DNA from 3 places in the Serinicoccus profundi genome. Region 1 is predicted to be linked to each of the others. Evidence: predicted binding sites of a transcription regulator. Region 1 holds the regulator's gene; each other region holds the start of a gene.
The links. Region 1 encodes LexA, which represses DNA repair genes until DNA is damaged. Its sites were predicted from a motif close to TCGAACANNTGTTCGA; they were not measured.
Positions count from the first base shown of each region.

Region 2: FA582_RS09305 (alpha-ketoglutarate-dependent dioxygenase AlkB) is a predicted target of LexA. The motif match lies at 2,096-2,111, and genes of this name have one in related genera.
Region 3: FA582_RS10530 (HNH endonuclease signature motif containing protein) is a predicted target of LexA. The motif match lies at 3,669-3,684, and genes of this name have one in related genera.

Region 1 is NZ_CP042862.1:1,060,744-1,065,879, reverse strand. Features, by position in the region: gene FA582_RS04965 (glycoside hydrolase family 65 protein) at 1-1,152, shown strand, start outside; gene FA582_RS04960 (hypothetical protein) at 1,196-1,858, shown strand; gene FA582_RS04955 (LysM peptidoglycan-binding domain-containing protein) at 1,892-2,314, opposite strand; gene lexA (transcriptional repressor LexA) at 2,580-3,305, shown strand; gene FA582_RS04945 (PRC-barrel domain-containing protein) at 3,377-3,709, opposite strand; gene FA582_RS04940 (Sir2 family NAD-dependent protein deacetylase) at 3,754-4,644, opposite strand; gene FA582_RS04935 (sensor histidine kinase) at 4,641-5,136, opposite strand, start outside.
Region 2 is NZ_CP042862.1:2,018,846-2,023,981, forward strand. Features, by position in the region: gene FA582_RS09290 (hypothetical protein) at 111-389, opposite strand; gene FA582_RS09295 (isoprenyl transferase) at 485-1,273, opposite strand; gene recO (DNA repair protein RecO) at 1,279-2,010, opposite strand; gene FA582_RS09305 (alpha-ketoglutarate-dependent dioxygenase AlkB) at 2,123-2,758, shown strand; gene ptsP (phosphoenolpyruvate--protein phosphotransferase) at 2,813-5,136, opposite strand, start outside.
Region 3 is NZ_CP042862.1:2,277,598-2,282,733, forward strand. Features, by position in the region: gene FA582_RS10515 (ribonuclease J) at 1-265, opposite strand, end outside; gene FA582_RS10520 (thymidylate synthase) at 326-1,147, shown strand; gene FA582_RS10525 (dihydrofolate reductase) at 1,144-2,154, shown strand; gene FA582_RS10530 (HNH endonuclease signature motif containing protein) at 2,254-3,522, opposite strand; gene FA582_RS10535 (alpha/beta hydrolase family protein) at 3,763-5,136, shown strand, end outside.

The sequences.
Region 1 (5,136 bases):
CAGCAGTTCCTCCTCGACCAAGGCGTCGACATCCTCGTGGAGACCGCGCGGTTGTGGGCTGACCTGGGCTTCTGGCAGACCAACGGGAGCCGGCAGTTCCACATCCATGCAGTGACCGGGCCGGACGAGTACACCACCATCGTCAACGACAACCTCTTCACCAACGTCATGGCGCAGCTCAACCTCCGGGCCGCCGCCGAGGCGGTGCGTGAGCTCCAGGCGTCGGACCCCACGCAGTTCGCCCGGGCCGTGGCCCGGTTGGACCTCGGTGACCACGAGGTGGACTCCTGGCAGGAGGTCGCCGACGGCATGCACATCCCGTTCGACGAGGTGGCAGGGGTGCACCCGCAGGACAGCCACTTCCTCGAGCGCGAGGTCTGGGACCTCGATGCCACGCCCGCGGACAAGCGCCCCCTGCTGCTCAACTACCACCCGCTGGTCATCTACCGCTACCAGGTGCTCAAGCAGGCGGACGTCGTCCTGGCGCTCTACCTGGCCGGCGATGCGTTCACCGCCGAGCAGAAGCTGGCCGACTTCACCTACTACGACCCGATCACCACCGGCGACTCCACGCTGTCGGCCGTGGTGCAGTCGATCGTGGCGGCCGAGGTCGGCTACCACCAGCTCGCGCTGCGCTACTTCTACGCCGGCCTGTTCGTGGACCTCGACGACCGGCACGGCAACGCCGGCGACGGTGTCCACGTGGCCTCGACCGGCGGGGTGTGGAGCGCGCTCGTCGCCGGCTTCGGGGGCCTGCGCGACCACGGGGGTCAGCTGACCCTCGATCCTCGCCTCCCCGCCTCGTGGCCAGCCCTGACCTGGCGTATGCGTTGGCACGGATCGCGCCTGCGGGTGACGGTCGAGCAGCAGCAGGTGCGGCTGGTCGTCGAGGTCGGCGACCCGGTGTCCCTCGGCCTCCGCGGAGCGCAGGTCACGGTGGGTGAGGAGGAGGTGGTCGTGGGGCTGCACGACCACGGTCCGCGCCGCGCCGGCGCACCGACCTCCGAGGCGGCTGCGACCGGGAGCACCCCGACGGACCGCCGCTCGGGTATGCCGGGACGCCCCGGAGGGGTGGTCCCGCACAGCTGGCCCCAGGAGGAGTGGGAGTCCACCGGCCCCGTACCGGAGTCACCGGCGGTCCCGACAGCGTGAGCGGGATTGGCCCTCGTGCGCCCCATGTGGTCGACTGGAGGGTATGAGCGAGCCCACCGACATCCCCTTCCAGGACGACGACCGCCCGGCCGAGTCCATCTACGAAGGTGAGCGTCCGGCGGCCGAGGGCTCCACCTCGCCGGCCCCGGGCACCGGGTCGGACGGCGATCCTGCGTCTCCCGCAACCCAGGACGCCTCCGGCGACCACACCAGTGGGACGACGCGCCTCGGGCAGCTCGCTCAGCCGGAGCCGACGGAGACCGACACCCTCGCGGCGGGCGTGACCGGCGCAGAGGACCACGAGGGCATGACCCAGCTCTGGCGCGCCACCATGGACCTGCCGCACTGGTGGTTCATCGCGGTCGGCGAGCCCGGTGCGGAGTCCCCGGCTGCCGCGCAGATCGACGGCCAGATGATGCTGCTGACCTTCACCAGCTCGGAGCGGGCCCGCCACTTCGCGGTCCAGAACGAGATGGTGGCCCACGACGAGGACCTGCGCGCCATCGCCCTCACGCCGCAGGAGCTCGTGGACTCCGCACAGACCTACGCCGACGCCGGCATCGCCGGGCTGATGTTCGACCCCCACCTGTCCGGCTACTTCATCCCCACCGACCAGTTGCCCGTCGTCTGGGAGGCCGTGAGCGGCCTGCCCTCCCCTGGCACCGCTGCCGACGGCGCCCCTCGGACCGACAACCCCGCAGGCTGAACGCCGGGGCTTCACGGCCCCGTCGAACCTGCCTCAGCGACCCGGGATCACGAGCTCCTGACCGGCAGCGACCGAGGTGGTGCTGAGGCTGTTGGCCCGCTGAATCGCGGTGATCGCCTGACTCAGCGGGAGCTCCGGGAGCTGCTCACTCGCGATCTCGCTCAGGGTCGTCCCGCGCTCGACGGTGACCGAGCTCGTGGCGTCGGCGGGGCCGAGCAGGCCGACCATGGACCAGATCACCAGCGCCAGGACGAGGGTGGTGGTCGTCGTGATGGCCAGCCGACCCCGACGCGTCAGCCGCAGTTGGCAGGCGGCGGAGCGCCTCCGCGTGGCGCGGCTCGGGCGTCGCTCCTGATCTCCGACGAGCCGCAGGTGCGGCCGACGACCGCCGCGGCGGCTCGGGTCGGTCAGGGGGACCACGGGGGCCAGGATGTCGTGCGCGATGGCGGTGCTCATGGTGTTCACCTTCCTCGGGGCGGTGCGGTGCGGACACGTGTCCGATCGCACGTCTGTCTCATTGATAGCACACCCGTCGGATGATGTCGACACGCTGACCGAACACATGTTTGCCTTCGGCTCCCGGCGGGCGTACGCTGATCTCATGTCAGGAACTCAAGCACCCACCACTGACAGACCCTCTGACCAGCAATGATGCAGTCGGATGGCCACCGTGGCCATCCATGGTCGGACTGGGTGGGGCCCGCACGAGGGGATGGAGAGCATGGCCACGATTCACGAGATGCCGGACCGCGACGGCGGCGCCGACCTGACCAACCGCCAACGGCGGGTCCTCGACGTCATCCGCGACTCGGTGGACCACCGCGGCTACCCACCGAGCCTGCGCGAGATCGGGGACGCCGTCGGGCTCACCTCACCGAGCTCGGTCGCCCACCAGCTCAAGACGCTGGAGCGCAAGGGCTTCCTGCGCCGCGACCCCCACCGTCCGCGCGCCATCGAGGTCGTCCTCCCGGGCAGCGACGGCGCCGGCTACCGCCGGGGCGAGGGTGAGGGTTCCGCCACTCCCGTGTCCAGCGAGAGCCTCGACGAGACCGGGATCGGCGACGCCCGACCCCAGCCGTCCTACGTCCCGCTGGTCGGGCGCATCGCGGCGGGTGGCCCGATCCTCGCCGAGCAGGCGGTTGAGGACGTCTTCCCCCTCCCCCGGCAGATCGTCGGCGACGGCGAGCTCTTCCTGCTCAAGGTGGTCGGCGACTCGATGATCGACGCCGCCATCTGTGATGGCGACTGGGTCGTCGTGCGCCGCCAGCCCACCGCCGTCAACGGCGAGATCGTCGCCGCCATGCTCGACAACGAGGCCACCGTCAAGACCTACCGTCACCGCGACGGCAAGACGTGGCTGATCCCGCACAACCCGGCCTACGAGCCGATCGACGGCGACCACGCCGTGATCCTCGGCAAGGTGACGGCGGTCCTGCGCCGGGTCTGACCCAGACCCACCCTGACCGCGGCGCCGCCCCCGGCACCTCCATCCTCGTCGGGGGTGGCGCCGCACCCCTTTCATGCCGAGGGCGCAGGGCCCTCGTCGATGGAGTAGTAGTCGTAGAGCTGCTCCTCCTCGTCCTCGGTCAGGTGGCCGTCGCACGGGATGTCAGGAGCGTCCTTGATCATGTCGACCGGGTAGGGCACCTCGATCTGTCCGTCGCGGATGACGGCGTTCGACACGGGGCAGAAGATCTTGCGACCGCCGAACCATCCGGTGCGCACCGAGACCCACGCCGGTTCGCCGGTGCCGTTGTCCAGGTAGACCTGGTCGAGTCCACCGACCTTGTGGCCGTCCTGGTCGACGACCTCCGCGTCATACATCTCACCCAGCTGCTCGTAAGTGACCACTGGCGACCTCCTCGTCGCGGCCTCGTGCGGCCGACGCCCCCAGCCTAGCCACCCAGGTCCCGGACCAGGCGGGGGAGCACGTCACCGACGAGTCCGTCGAGACGCAGCGTCGCCTCGGCGTCACCGCGGGTGCTCCCCCGGGTGAGGATGGCGACCGGTATGCCGTCCCGCGCCGCGCGCCGGACGAACCGGTAGCCGCTCATCACCTGCAGGGAGGAGCCGAGCACGAGCAGGCAGCGCGCCTGCTCGACGAGGACGAAGGCCCGCTCGACGACCTCCTTGGCGACCGACCCACCGAAGAAGACGACGTCGGGCTTGAGGCGGTCCTGCCCGCAGACGAGGCAGCGCGGGGTCCGGAACGAGGTGACCAGAGCCTCCGGGAGCGCCACATCGCCGTCCGGTCGCACCTGGGAGGGCGCGTCGATCCGGTCGAGGAATCCGGGGTTGGCGTCGGTGAGCCACTCCTGCACCCGCTCCCGCGAGGTCTCCTCGCCGCAGTCCAGGCAGGTGACCGCGGTGAGGGTCCCGTGCAGCTCCAGCACCCGGCGACTCCCGGCGCGCTGGTGGAGGCCGTCGACGTTCTGGGTGATGACGTGGCGCACCAGACCGAGCCGCTCCAGGTCGGCGACGGCACGGTGGGCGGCGTTGGGCTCCGCTGCCGCGAACCGGCCCCAGCCCACGTAGGCCCGGGCCCAGTAGCGCTGGCGCCCCTCGGCAGAGCGGACGAACTCGCCGTGCTGCATCGGCTGGACCCGGCGGGTGCCGTCGGGCCCGCGGTAGTCGGGGATCCCGCTGCCGGTGGACATGCCCGCACCCGTGAGCGCGACGACACCGGCACCGGACAGGAGGTCGCGCAGCCGTTCTGCGGCCCGCGGGTCGACCGGGACCGCCGGAGGCATGGTCAGGGCCAGGTCAAGAGGCCCGACGGCGCTCACCGCGGCCCGGCCTGCGGCAGGGTGAGCAGGAACGTCGTGCCGCTCGGCGTCGGCTCCAGGGTGATCCTCCCGTCGTGCGCCTTGGCGACGGCCGCCACGATCGACAGGCCGAGGCCGGTGCTCCCCGCAGCGCGAGAGCGTGAGTCGTCCCCGCGGGCGAAGCGCTCGAAGACCGTGGGCGCCAGCTGGGGTGGCACGCCCGGGCCGTCGTCGCTCACCGTGAGCCGGACCTCCCGGCCGGTGGCGACCAGACCGGTCGTGACGCGCGTGCCGGGCGGGGTGTGGGCGCGGGCATTCGCGAGCAGGTTGGCCAGGGCCTGCCGGAGGCGCGCCTCGTCGCCCACCACCTCGACGGGCTCCTCGGGCAGGTCGAGCTGCCAGTGGTGGTCCGGTCCGGCCGCCCGCGCGTCACTGACCGCGTCCAGGCACACCAGGGTGAGGTCGACCGGGAGCCGCTCCAGGGGTCGCCCGGCGTCCAGCCTCGCCAGCAGC
Region 2 (5,136 bases), 960 kb from region 1:
CGGCCTTCCCGCCCCTGCCCGGACCGACCACGGCATAGCACGACCCCCATCGGGAAGTTTGCCGATGGAGGTCAGGCTAGGCCGTGGTCACTCCCAGCGCGGGCGGGCCGTCAGCGCCCGGGCCGACTCGCCTCGTGCGCGTAGATCGCCACGGCGTCATCACCCTCGCAGCAGCCGAAGCGGCCGGCGTCGGGGTCCTCACGGAGGCACCCGCACGCGCAGGAGTGGGGAGCGGGGCGGCCGGTCTCGTCCCGCGGCCCGCCGCCCAGGACGAACATCTCGCCGCACCGGGGGCAACGGTATGCCGCCGCGCCGCCCCAGCCTCCGCCCGGCGTCGCGGAGGGTCCCCACCCCAGGAAGCGGTAGCCGGGCACCACCGGGCCGGGCACCACAGGAGCTGCCTTCGCAGCCCCGTCCACGCGCCGTCCGCTCCCGCGTCGCCCCGCCACCCTCGCGAGCCACCCCTCGCGTCGCGCCCGGCCACTCATGGCTTCGGCGTGTCCACGGCGCCGCCGTAGCGTCGGTCGCGAGAGGCATACTGCTCGATCGCCGCCCACAGGTCGCGCCGGTCGTAGTCGGGCCAGAGCACGTCCTGGAAGACCATCTCGGCGTAGGCGCTCTGCCAGAGCAGGAAGTTGGACGTGCGCTGCTCCCCCGAGCTGCGGACGAAGAGGTCCACGTCCGGCACCTCCGGGTGGTAGAGGTAACGTCCGATGGTGCGCTCGTCGACGCCCCGCGGCGACAGGCGCCCGGCCTTGACGTCCTCGGCGATGCGGCGGACGGCGTCACCGATCTCGGCACGCCCCCCGTAGTTGACGCAGAAGTTGAGGGTGATCACCTCGTTGTCCCGCGTCTGGCGCTCGGCCGACTCCAGCTCGGAGATCACCGAACGCCACAGCCGCGGTCGCCGCCCGGACCAGACGACCCGCACCCCCCAGGAGTCCAGCTCCTCGCGGCGCCGGTGGATCACCTCACGGTTGAAGCCCATGAGGAAGCGGACCTCGTCGGGGCTACGGCGCCAGTTCTCGGTGGAGAAGGCGTAGGCGCTGATGCACTTCACCCCGATCTCGATGCCGCCGGCGATGACGTCGAGCAGCGAGGCCTCGCCCGCCTCGTGCCCCTGGGTGCGCTTCAGCCCACGCTGGTTGGCCCAGCGTCCGTTGCCGTCCATGACGATCGCCACGTGGCGGGGCACCAGCTCGGCCGGGATCTGCGGCGGCCTCGCACCGGAGCGGTGCGGGGTCGGCGGCTGCGGTGGTCGGACGGCTCTCATCTGGCTCAGGGGGTCCTCTCCAGGTGTCGCAGCGAGCGCACGCCACGCTCCAGGTGCCACTGCAGGTATGCCGCCACGAGCCCGCTCGCCTCGCCCCGGTGACGGCTCTGGCTGGCGTCGGCGAGGGTCCAGTCGCTGGTGAAGAGTGCCGCGAGCAGCGCCATCGTCTCGGGCGCGGGTGCGGTCGAGCCCGGCGGGCGGCAGACCGGGCAGACCACGCCGCCCGAGGGCACGTGGAAGGCGCGGTGCGGCCCGGTCATCCCGCACCGCGCACAGTTGACGAAGCTCGCCCGCCACCCGGCGATGGCGAGGGCACGCAGCAGGTAGGAGTCGAGGACCAGGCGGGCATCGTGCTCCCCGCCGGCGAGCGCCGCCAGCCCCCCGGCGAGCAGCCGGAAGTGCTGCAGCGCGGGCGTCCCCTCCTCCGTGAGCTGCTCGCAGGTCTCGAGCATGACGCTGGCGGCGGTGTAGGACGGGTAGTCGCGGGAGATGACCTCGCCGTAGGGCGCGAGCCCGTCGGCCTGGGTGATGGTGTCGAGGTTGCGCCCCTCGTAGCACTGGACGTCGACGACCATCCCCGGCTCCAGCCGGGCCCCGAACTTGCTGGACGTGCGCCGGACCCCCTTGGCCACGGCGCGGATCCGCCCGCGTGTCCGCCCCAGCAGGATGACGATGCGGTCGGCCTCACCCAGTTTGTACGTCCGCAGCACGATCGCGGCGTCACGGTAGGTGGGCATACCCCAGTGTCCCACCGACCCCCGTCGCAGCCCGGCACCCCGCCCCGGGACGCGCCCGACCCGCCGTCGCCGAACACCCCGCTCTTCGCACACGTGTTCTAGACTGGGGACCATGATGCTCCAGGGCTCACTGCTCGACCAGGTCGACGAGGTCGGTCTGCGGCCGCTGGCGGGCGGGGTGCGCCGCACCCCGCTCGACCACGGTGCGTGGATCGACCTGCGCCCGGGCTGGGTGACCGGCTCGGACGCGCTCTTCTCCCGCCTCGCCCTCGGTGGACCGGCGGGGGTGGAGTGGCACGGCGAGGAGCGGCAGATGTGGGACAAGCAGGTGACGACCCCTCGGCTGCTCCGCTTCTACCGCGAGCGCGAGACGCTCCCCGATCCCGTCCTGGAGCGCGCGCGCCTGGATCTCAGCCGGTGGTATGCCGGCGAGCTCGGCGAGCCCTTCGTCACCGCCGGCATGTGCCTCTACCGCGACGGGCGCGACAGCGTGGCCTGGCACGGTGACCGGGTCGGGCGCAGCAAGGAGCACGACACCATGGTCGCCATCGTCTCGCTCGGCGCGCCCCGCTCCCTCATGCTGCGCCCGCGGGGTGGCGGGACGAGCATCCGGCACGTCCTCGGCCACGGAGACCTGTTGGTCATGGGCGGGTCGTGCCAGCGCACCTGGGACCACTGCGTGCCCAAGACGACCTCACCGGTGGGCCCGCGCATCAGCATCCAGTTCCGCCCGCGCGGGGTGCGCTGAGCACGCAAGGGTATGCGGTGAGCCGGGCGCGCGCCGCGCCCGGACCGTCAGGCCTCAGGCGTGGAGCGCGAGCAGGTCGCGCACCGCGGCGGCGTCCCGGGCGGCGACGGCGCCCGCCGCGAGATCCTGCAGGTCGCGCAGCGAGCCGGCCCGCAGGCGTGACTTGATCGTCGGCACGGCGCTCGGTGACGCGCTGAGCTCACGGACCCCTAGGCCCACGAGCAGCCCGGCGACGTCGGGGTCGCTGGCCAGCTCTCCGCACAGGCTGACGACGACGCCCTCGGGAGCTCGGTCGCAGATGTAGCGGATGAGCTGCAGGACAGAGGGATCGAGGCCGTCGGACCACGTCGCGACCTTCGGGTTGCCGCGCTCGGCGGCCAGGGTGTACTGGCTGAGGTCGTTGCTGCCGATCGAGATGACGTCGAGCCCACGGGCCAACCTGGCGAGACGCACGGCCACTGCCGGGACCTCGACCATGATGCCGACGCCCAGCTGGTGCGGCGGGGCGGAGAGCCCCAGCCGCCGGGCGGCCTCCTGCAGCCGCGCCCTGGCCCAGTCGACGTCGTCCACCGAGGTGACCATGGGGAAGAGGACGTTGACCCGGTGCGCGCGGGCGACCTGGCAGAGCGCCTCGAGCTGATCGAGCAACAACGACGGGTCGTCCCGGAAGGCGCGGATCCCGCGCACCCCGAGGAAGGGGTTGGCCTCCGGCTCGATGGGGATGAAGTCCAGCGGCTTGTCGCCGCCGACGTCCCACGTGCGGATGGTCACGGCGTGCGGGGCGAAGGACTGCGCGATCGCGGAGTAGACCTCCACCTGCTGCTCGACGGTCGGGGCGCGGTGCCACTGGGCGAAGACCGCCTCGGTCCGCACCAGCCCAGACCCCTCTGCACCCAGCCCTGCTCCCAGCCGGGCGACCGCGAGCGAGGAGACGTTGGCCTTGACCGTGATGCGGGCGCCGTCCCTGGTGACGACGGGCAGGTGGGTGTCGGCGAGGGCCTGCTCCCGCTCGGCGGCGCGCCGCTCCAGCACCTGGGAGAAGGCCGCCTGGACCTCCGGCGGCGGGTCGATCTCCAGCCGTCCCGCGCGGGCGTCGAAGGCGATGACCGTGCCCGGGGCGACATCGGCGCGGGCACCTGCGCCGGTGAGCACGGGCACCCCGCGGGCCCGGGCGATGAGCACGCCGTGCCCCAGAGCGCCCCCGTGCCGGGTGACGACGCCGCGGATGGCGCCGGCGTCGAGGGAGATCGCGAGGGCCGGGTCGAGCTCTTCGACGACGAGGACGCCCTCCCCCAGGGACTCGGGCTCGGCCACGTCGAGCAGGACCCGCATGACGCGCTCGCCGATGCTGCGCACGTCCTGCGCGCGTTCCTGCAGGTAGGCGTCGGGCAGGGCCTCGAAGCGGGCGGCCACGGTGTCGACCGCGCCCTGCCAGGCAACGGCAGCCGCCTCGCCCGCGCCGATCCGGGTCTCGACATCGGTGATCAGCTCGGGGTCGCGCAGCAGCGCGGCGTGCGCGTCGAACACCTCGGCCTGCCCATGGCCGAGATGGCGCCGGGCCCGGGTCGCGAGCTGCTCGAGCGTGCCGAGAGCGTCAGCCACCGCGCCGCTCAGACGCCCCTGCTCCTGCTCCGCCCCCTCGGAGACCAGGTCACCGGGGTCCGGCACCGTCTGGTGGAGGACGGCCGGGCCCATCGCGGCCTCGAGCCCGGAGCCGGCGACCCCGGGCTCGTCGCTCACGGCGGGCGCGGGGGCCTGCTCATCGGCCAGCGGCTGCGCCGGGCCGGGCTCGTCCCCGAAGGCGGTGGCCGCCAGCCGCTCGATCTGGCCGAGGACGTCGGCGGCCTGCTCCCCCGTCGCCTCGACCCGCAGTACGTGGCCCTGCAGCGCGCCGAGCGTGGCGACGCCGGAGAGGCTGAGCGCGTCCACGGGTCCGGTTCCGGTCGTCATGTTGCGCACCCGCACCCTGGTCCCGGGCGACACCCCGCCGGCGGTCGACACGAGGCGGGCCGCGGGCCGCGCGTGCAGACCGTGCTCCCCCGTGACCGACACCTCGACGCAGTCCCACTCGCACGGCTCGTCCTCTGGGGCCTGCTGGCCGGGAGCCTGGTCCGCCGGCGCATCACCCAGGTGGGCCGCCTTGGCGTCGAGCCCGCGGCGCGCCTCGGTCGCGCAGGTGGCGAGGTCGGCCCCGGTGCCTGCGGCCACGGTGGCCGCGATGAGACCCTCGACGAGCGGGGCCGAGCTGACGACGACCCGTGCGGCGACCGCGGGGTCCACCATCTCCAGGGCCATCTCAGTGGAGAGCACCGCGCTGCCCAGGTCGACGAGCACGAGCACGCCAGCGCCCTGAGACGCCTCGTCGGCGCGGCCCACGG
Region 3 (5,136 bases), 1.2 Mb from region 1:
GGTCCTCGTGACCGTGGGTCAGGACGATGGCGACGATGTCGTCGAGGCGGTCCTCGATCGGCCCGAAGTCGGGCAGGATCAGGTCGACGCCGGGGTGGTGCTCCTCGGGGAAGAGGACGCCGCAGTCCACGACGAGCAGCTTGCCGCGGTGCTCGATAACGGCCATGTTGCGGCCGACCTCACCGAGACCACCCAGAGGTATGACGCGGACGCCCCCGTCCGGGAGCGGCGGGGGCGCGGTCAGCTCGGGGTGCGGGTGGCTCATGGCGACAGAGGATATCCGGACCGAGAGGGTGTGTCCCCGCCCTCGTCTAGGGTGTGGCGCATGCAGGCATACCTCGACCTCCTGGAGCGGATCCGCCGCGAGGGGGTCCGCAAGGACGACCGGACGGGGACGGGCACGCTGTCGGTCTTCGGGCACCAGATGCGCTTCGACCTCACCGAGGGTTTCCCGGCGCTGACGACCAAGAAGCTGCACCTGCGCTCGATCATCGGCGAGCTTATCTGGTTCCTCCGCGGCGACACCAACGTGCGCTGGCTGCAGGAGCGCCGGATCACGATCTGGGACGAGTGGGCGGACGAGCAGGGCGACCTCGGTCCGGTCTACGGCCACCAGTGGCGGTCCTGGCCGACCGCCGACGGGCAGACCATCGACCAGATCCAGCGGCTGGTCGAGGGCCTGCGGACCACCCCCCACTCGCGTCGACACATCGTCAGCGCCTGGAACGTCGCCGACGTCGACGACATGGCGCTCCCGCCGTGCCACACGATGTTCCAGTTCTACGTCGCGCCCGCGGCCGCCGACGACGAGGACCAGCGGGGGTGGCTGTCGTGCCAGCTCTACCAGCGCAGCGCCGACACCTTCCTCGGCGTGCCCTTCAACATCGCCTCCTATGCCCTGCTCACGCACATGGTGGCGCAGGTGACGGACCTGCGAGCCAAGGACTTCGTCCACACCCTGGGTGACGCACACCTCTACACCAACCACCTAGACCAGGCGGCCGAGCAGCTGACGCGCACCCCCGGCCCGTTGCCGACGCTGTGGCTCAACCCTGAGGTCCGCGACATCGACGGGTTCGAGATCGAGGACGTCGAGGTCCGCGACTACGTCGCCGCACCCACGATCAAGGCACCGATCGCCGTATGAGCGCAGGCCCCGCGGGCGCGCCTGCGCCCGACCGCGAGGACCGGCACCCCGACTCCAGGCTCGTGCCCGCCACGTATGTCGTGCTGCAGCGCGAGGGCGGGTCCGGCACCGAGGTGCTCCTGCAGCTGCGCCAGGGCACGCCCTACATGGACGGGTGGTGGGCGTGCGGGGCCGCCGGGCACGTCGAGCCGGGTGAGTCCTTCCTGCAGGCGGGCGTCCGCGAGGCGTCGGAGGAGATGGGCATCACCCTCGCGGAGTCCGAGCTGTCCTACCTCGCGACGGTGCACCGCACCTGCGCGCTCCCGGACCCGGTCGAGCAGCGGGTCGACGTCTTCGTCACCGCGACCACCTGGACGGGAGAGCCGCACGTGGCCGAGTCGCACCGAGCCGCCGAGCTGCGTTGGTGGCCGCTGGATGAGCTGCCCGACGCCGTGGTCCCGCACGAACGTCTCGCCCTCGACGCGCTGCGGGAGGGAAGACGGGGCTCGTTGCTGCTCCACGGCTTCCGCCAGTCGTTGACCCTGGTGGCCGCGGTCGGTCGCAACGGCGTCATCGGCGACGGGTCGTCGATGCCGTGGCACCTCCCCACTGATCTGAGGTTCTTCAAGCAGACCACGATGGGCGGAGTCCTGCTCATGGGTCGAGGCACCTGGGACTCCATCGGCCGCGCGCTGCCGGGCCGACGCACGATCGTGGTCACCCGGCAACGCGACTGGTCCGCACCGGGCGCCGAGGTGGCTCATTCGCTCGCGGAGGCCCTGCTCATGGCCGGGGACAGCGAGGTCTTCGTCGTCGGTGGCGGTGAGATCTATGCCCAGACCATCGATCATGCCCAACGGTTGATCCTCACCGAGGTCGACCTCGAGCCGGAAGGCCGCACCCGCTTCCCCCCTGTCGACCCCTCGGCGTGGCGCGTCGTCTCTCGCCAGCCCGGCTCCGGAGACGACGCCGTGGTCGCGTGGGTCACCTGGGAACGCCTCGACCGCCCCGGCGCGACATCGGCCTGACAGCGCAGCCTCCGGGCCAGGACATCGAGTCACAGCCGGCAAGTCCGGCTCGATCGCAGCCCCATCACCCGGCCCTCCCGGGTCGGGTGCGGGGCAGGATCATCGCAGCTTCCACCGCACACCGGTGGCGTCGACCTGGGCCGTGGCGTCGTGCTGGTGGACCCACGTGTGGTACCTGGGACACAGCAAGGCGTAGTTGGCGAGGTCCGATCGTCCGCCCCTGGCCCAGTGGACGACATGATGCGCATCGCACCAGGACGCCGGCACGTGGCACCCCGGGAACGTGCACCCCTGATCTCGGTGAGCGAGGGCTCGTCGCTGCCCCGGGGTGACCAGTCGGCGGGCGCACCCGAGGTCGAGGATCTCGCCCTTCTCGCCGAGCACGGCCGGGATGAGGTCGGCCTCGCACGCGAGCTGGCGCACCTGACCGGCGCTCAGGGTGCCGTCGTGCACGGTGACCCCCGCTCCACGTAGGGCACCGGTGAGCTCGTCGAGTGCCATGGTCACCATGACCTGCGCCTTGGGCGTGGTCGGTTGACCCTCACTGCCGGCCACCCCTCGACGGAGGACCGTCATGAAGGCGTCATATCGGCGCTGCCCCGGCGTGCGCGTGTCCAGCATCGCGGTCATCCCTGGTGCAGTCGTCGCCGTCACCCCTTGTGCAGTCGTCGCTGACGTCCCTGGCGCAGTCGTCGCCGTCGTCGCCGTTGCCGTCGAAACTGTCGTCGACGTGGTCGCGGTCGGGGCGCCGCCGTCACCCGTGGCCGTGACCGGCGCTGCCAACGGCGAGCGGAGGATGGCCTGGATCGTCGCGACGTCGGCGTCATCGCCGACCGTGAGCACGAAGCGACGCACCGACCCGTCGGCGAGCGAGGACTCGTGCAGGTCGCGCAGCTCGTGTCGAGCCTTCTCCCGGGCGACCTGCTCGCGCTCGGACAGGCAGGACGCCACGAGCTTCGAGGTGATCCTGGTCAGAGCCTTGTCGTCGAAGCGGTCATCACCGGCCGCAGCGGCGAGGAGCTCGGTCGCCTCCGCATACTCCGACTCCCCCACCGCTGGTCGGATCCGCCCGAGCGCCCGTAGCACCGACGCGGCGCGCGAGACGGTCACCGACCCACGCTCGACCGCGTCGAGCAGCGGCTGGTGGACCTGCTCCTGGCCGGCCCGGGCCACGGTCGCCACCTCGGCGGCCTCACGGGTCGACAACCCGGGGCACTGACTCCTCACCCAGTCGATGACGGAGAACCCGGAACCCACGTGCAGTCCCCGCGTGATGGCCTCCCGCGCCACCGTCACCAGGAGCGACTGAATCCGTGCCAGCGCGGTGTCGAGGCCGGACAGCACCTGCGAGAGCTCCTGCTCATGCACAGCGCCGGCCGGCTCAGAGCGACCACAGCGCGGTCCAGACCACGGCTCACCTCGTCGATGGCACCGGCGCACCCCGGCTCGACGCCCCTCGTCCTGGGGTCCCGGCCACCGCCCGACGGACCCTCGCCCCCGCGATTCCCCTTCATGCGAACAACTGTACGACCGCCGACTGACAGACCTTCCCACCTGCGCTGATGCCCCCCACTGGCGACTCGGACGCTGCGGCGTAGGCTCGTTCTGGTGAAACCTGGCGACCTCACCCTGATCCGCACCCTCTCCTCCCCGACCGTCCACCCCGCTGGACGAGACACCGTCGTGGTCCTCAGTCGGCCCGACGTGGAGGACAACCGCTACCGCACCAGCCTGTGGCGCCTGGACCTCACGGTCGAGGACGCCGAACTGACCCGGCTCACCCACGGCACCCGCGACTCCGCCCCCCGCTACTCCCCCGACGGCACCCGGCTCGCCTTCCTCCGCGCTTCCGAGGACGGCCCGGCCCAGCTGCACGTCATGAGCACGGATGGCGGCGACGCACGCCTGCTGACCGACCAGCCGCTCGGTGTCGGCGCCTACTCCTGGTCCCCCGACAGCAGCCAGATCGTGTATGCCGCCCGCGTGCCCGAGGAGGGTCGCTACGGCACCGACACGGAGGTCAAGCCCGACCAGGAGGCGCCGCGCCTCATCGAGCACAGCACCTACCTCGCGGACGGTCTCGGCTACGTGCTCGACCGACCGAGCGCGATCTTCCTGCTCGACCTCGCCCCCGTCGACGTCACCGACCCCCACGACCCGGCTGCGCCCGAGGCGATCCCCACCAGCACCCAGCTCACCCATGGCGCCGGCGACGACACGGCACCGGTCTTCCTGCACGGTGGCACCCGCGTCGCCTTCCTCGCCTCCCGCGACCGGCGGGGCACCTGGAGGCCCGACACCCTCGTGCGGGACGTGTGCTCGATCGACCTGCGCGGCAAGGGATTCCGCCGCCACACCGACGGGACGGGGTCCGTCGGCAGCCTCACCGTCGGCACCGACGGCACGGCCGTCTACGGCGCCAACGACCTCGGCCCGTCCCTCCAGGACTTCGTGGCCCACAATGCCGTCCTGCGCCGCCTGGACGGCCCCGGCGTGGCGCTCACGGACGCCGAGGACGACCACCTCGCCTGCTCACCCGTCATCGCCGACGACGGCCGGGTCATCGCGGCCTTCGAGCGGCGCGGCGACACCGAGGTACGCGAACTCCCTTCCGGCACAGTCGTTCTCGACGGCCACGTGAGCGTCGATGCGCTGGCGACCGGTGGCGACGTGACGGTCGCTGTCGCGGGAACGCGCACGTCATACTCCGAGCTGTTCGTGGGCCGCGGCAGCGAGCCGCTCACCCAGCGGACCGAGCTGGCGCGGCACCTCACCGGCTCGGCCGCGGCCATCGAACCGGAGGAGCTCGAGGCGACCTCGGGGGACGGCTACCCCGTCCACGGGTGGTTGTTCCGGCCCACCACCAAGGCACGTCGCAAGGCGGGCCACCCGGTGATCCTCATGATCCACGGCGGCCCCTACGCGCAGTACTCCGGCAACCTCTTCGACGAGGCGCAGGTGCTCGCAGGTGCGGGGTATGCC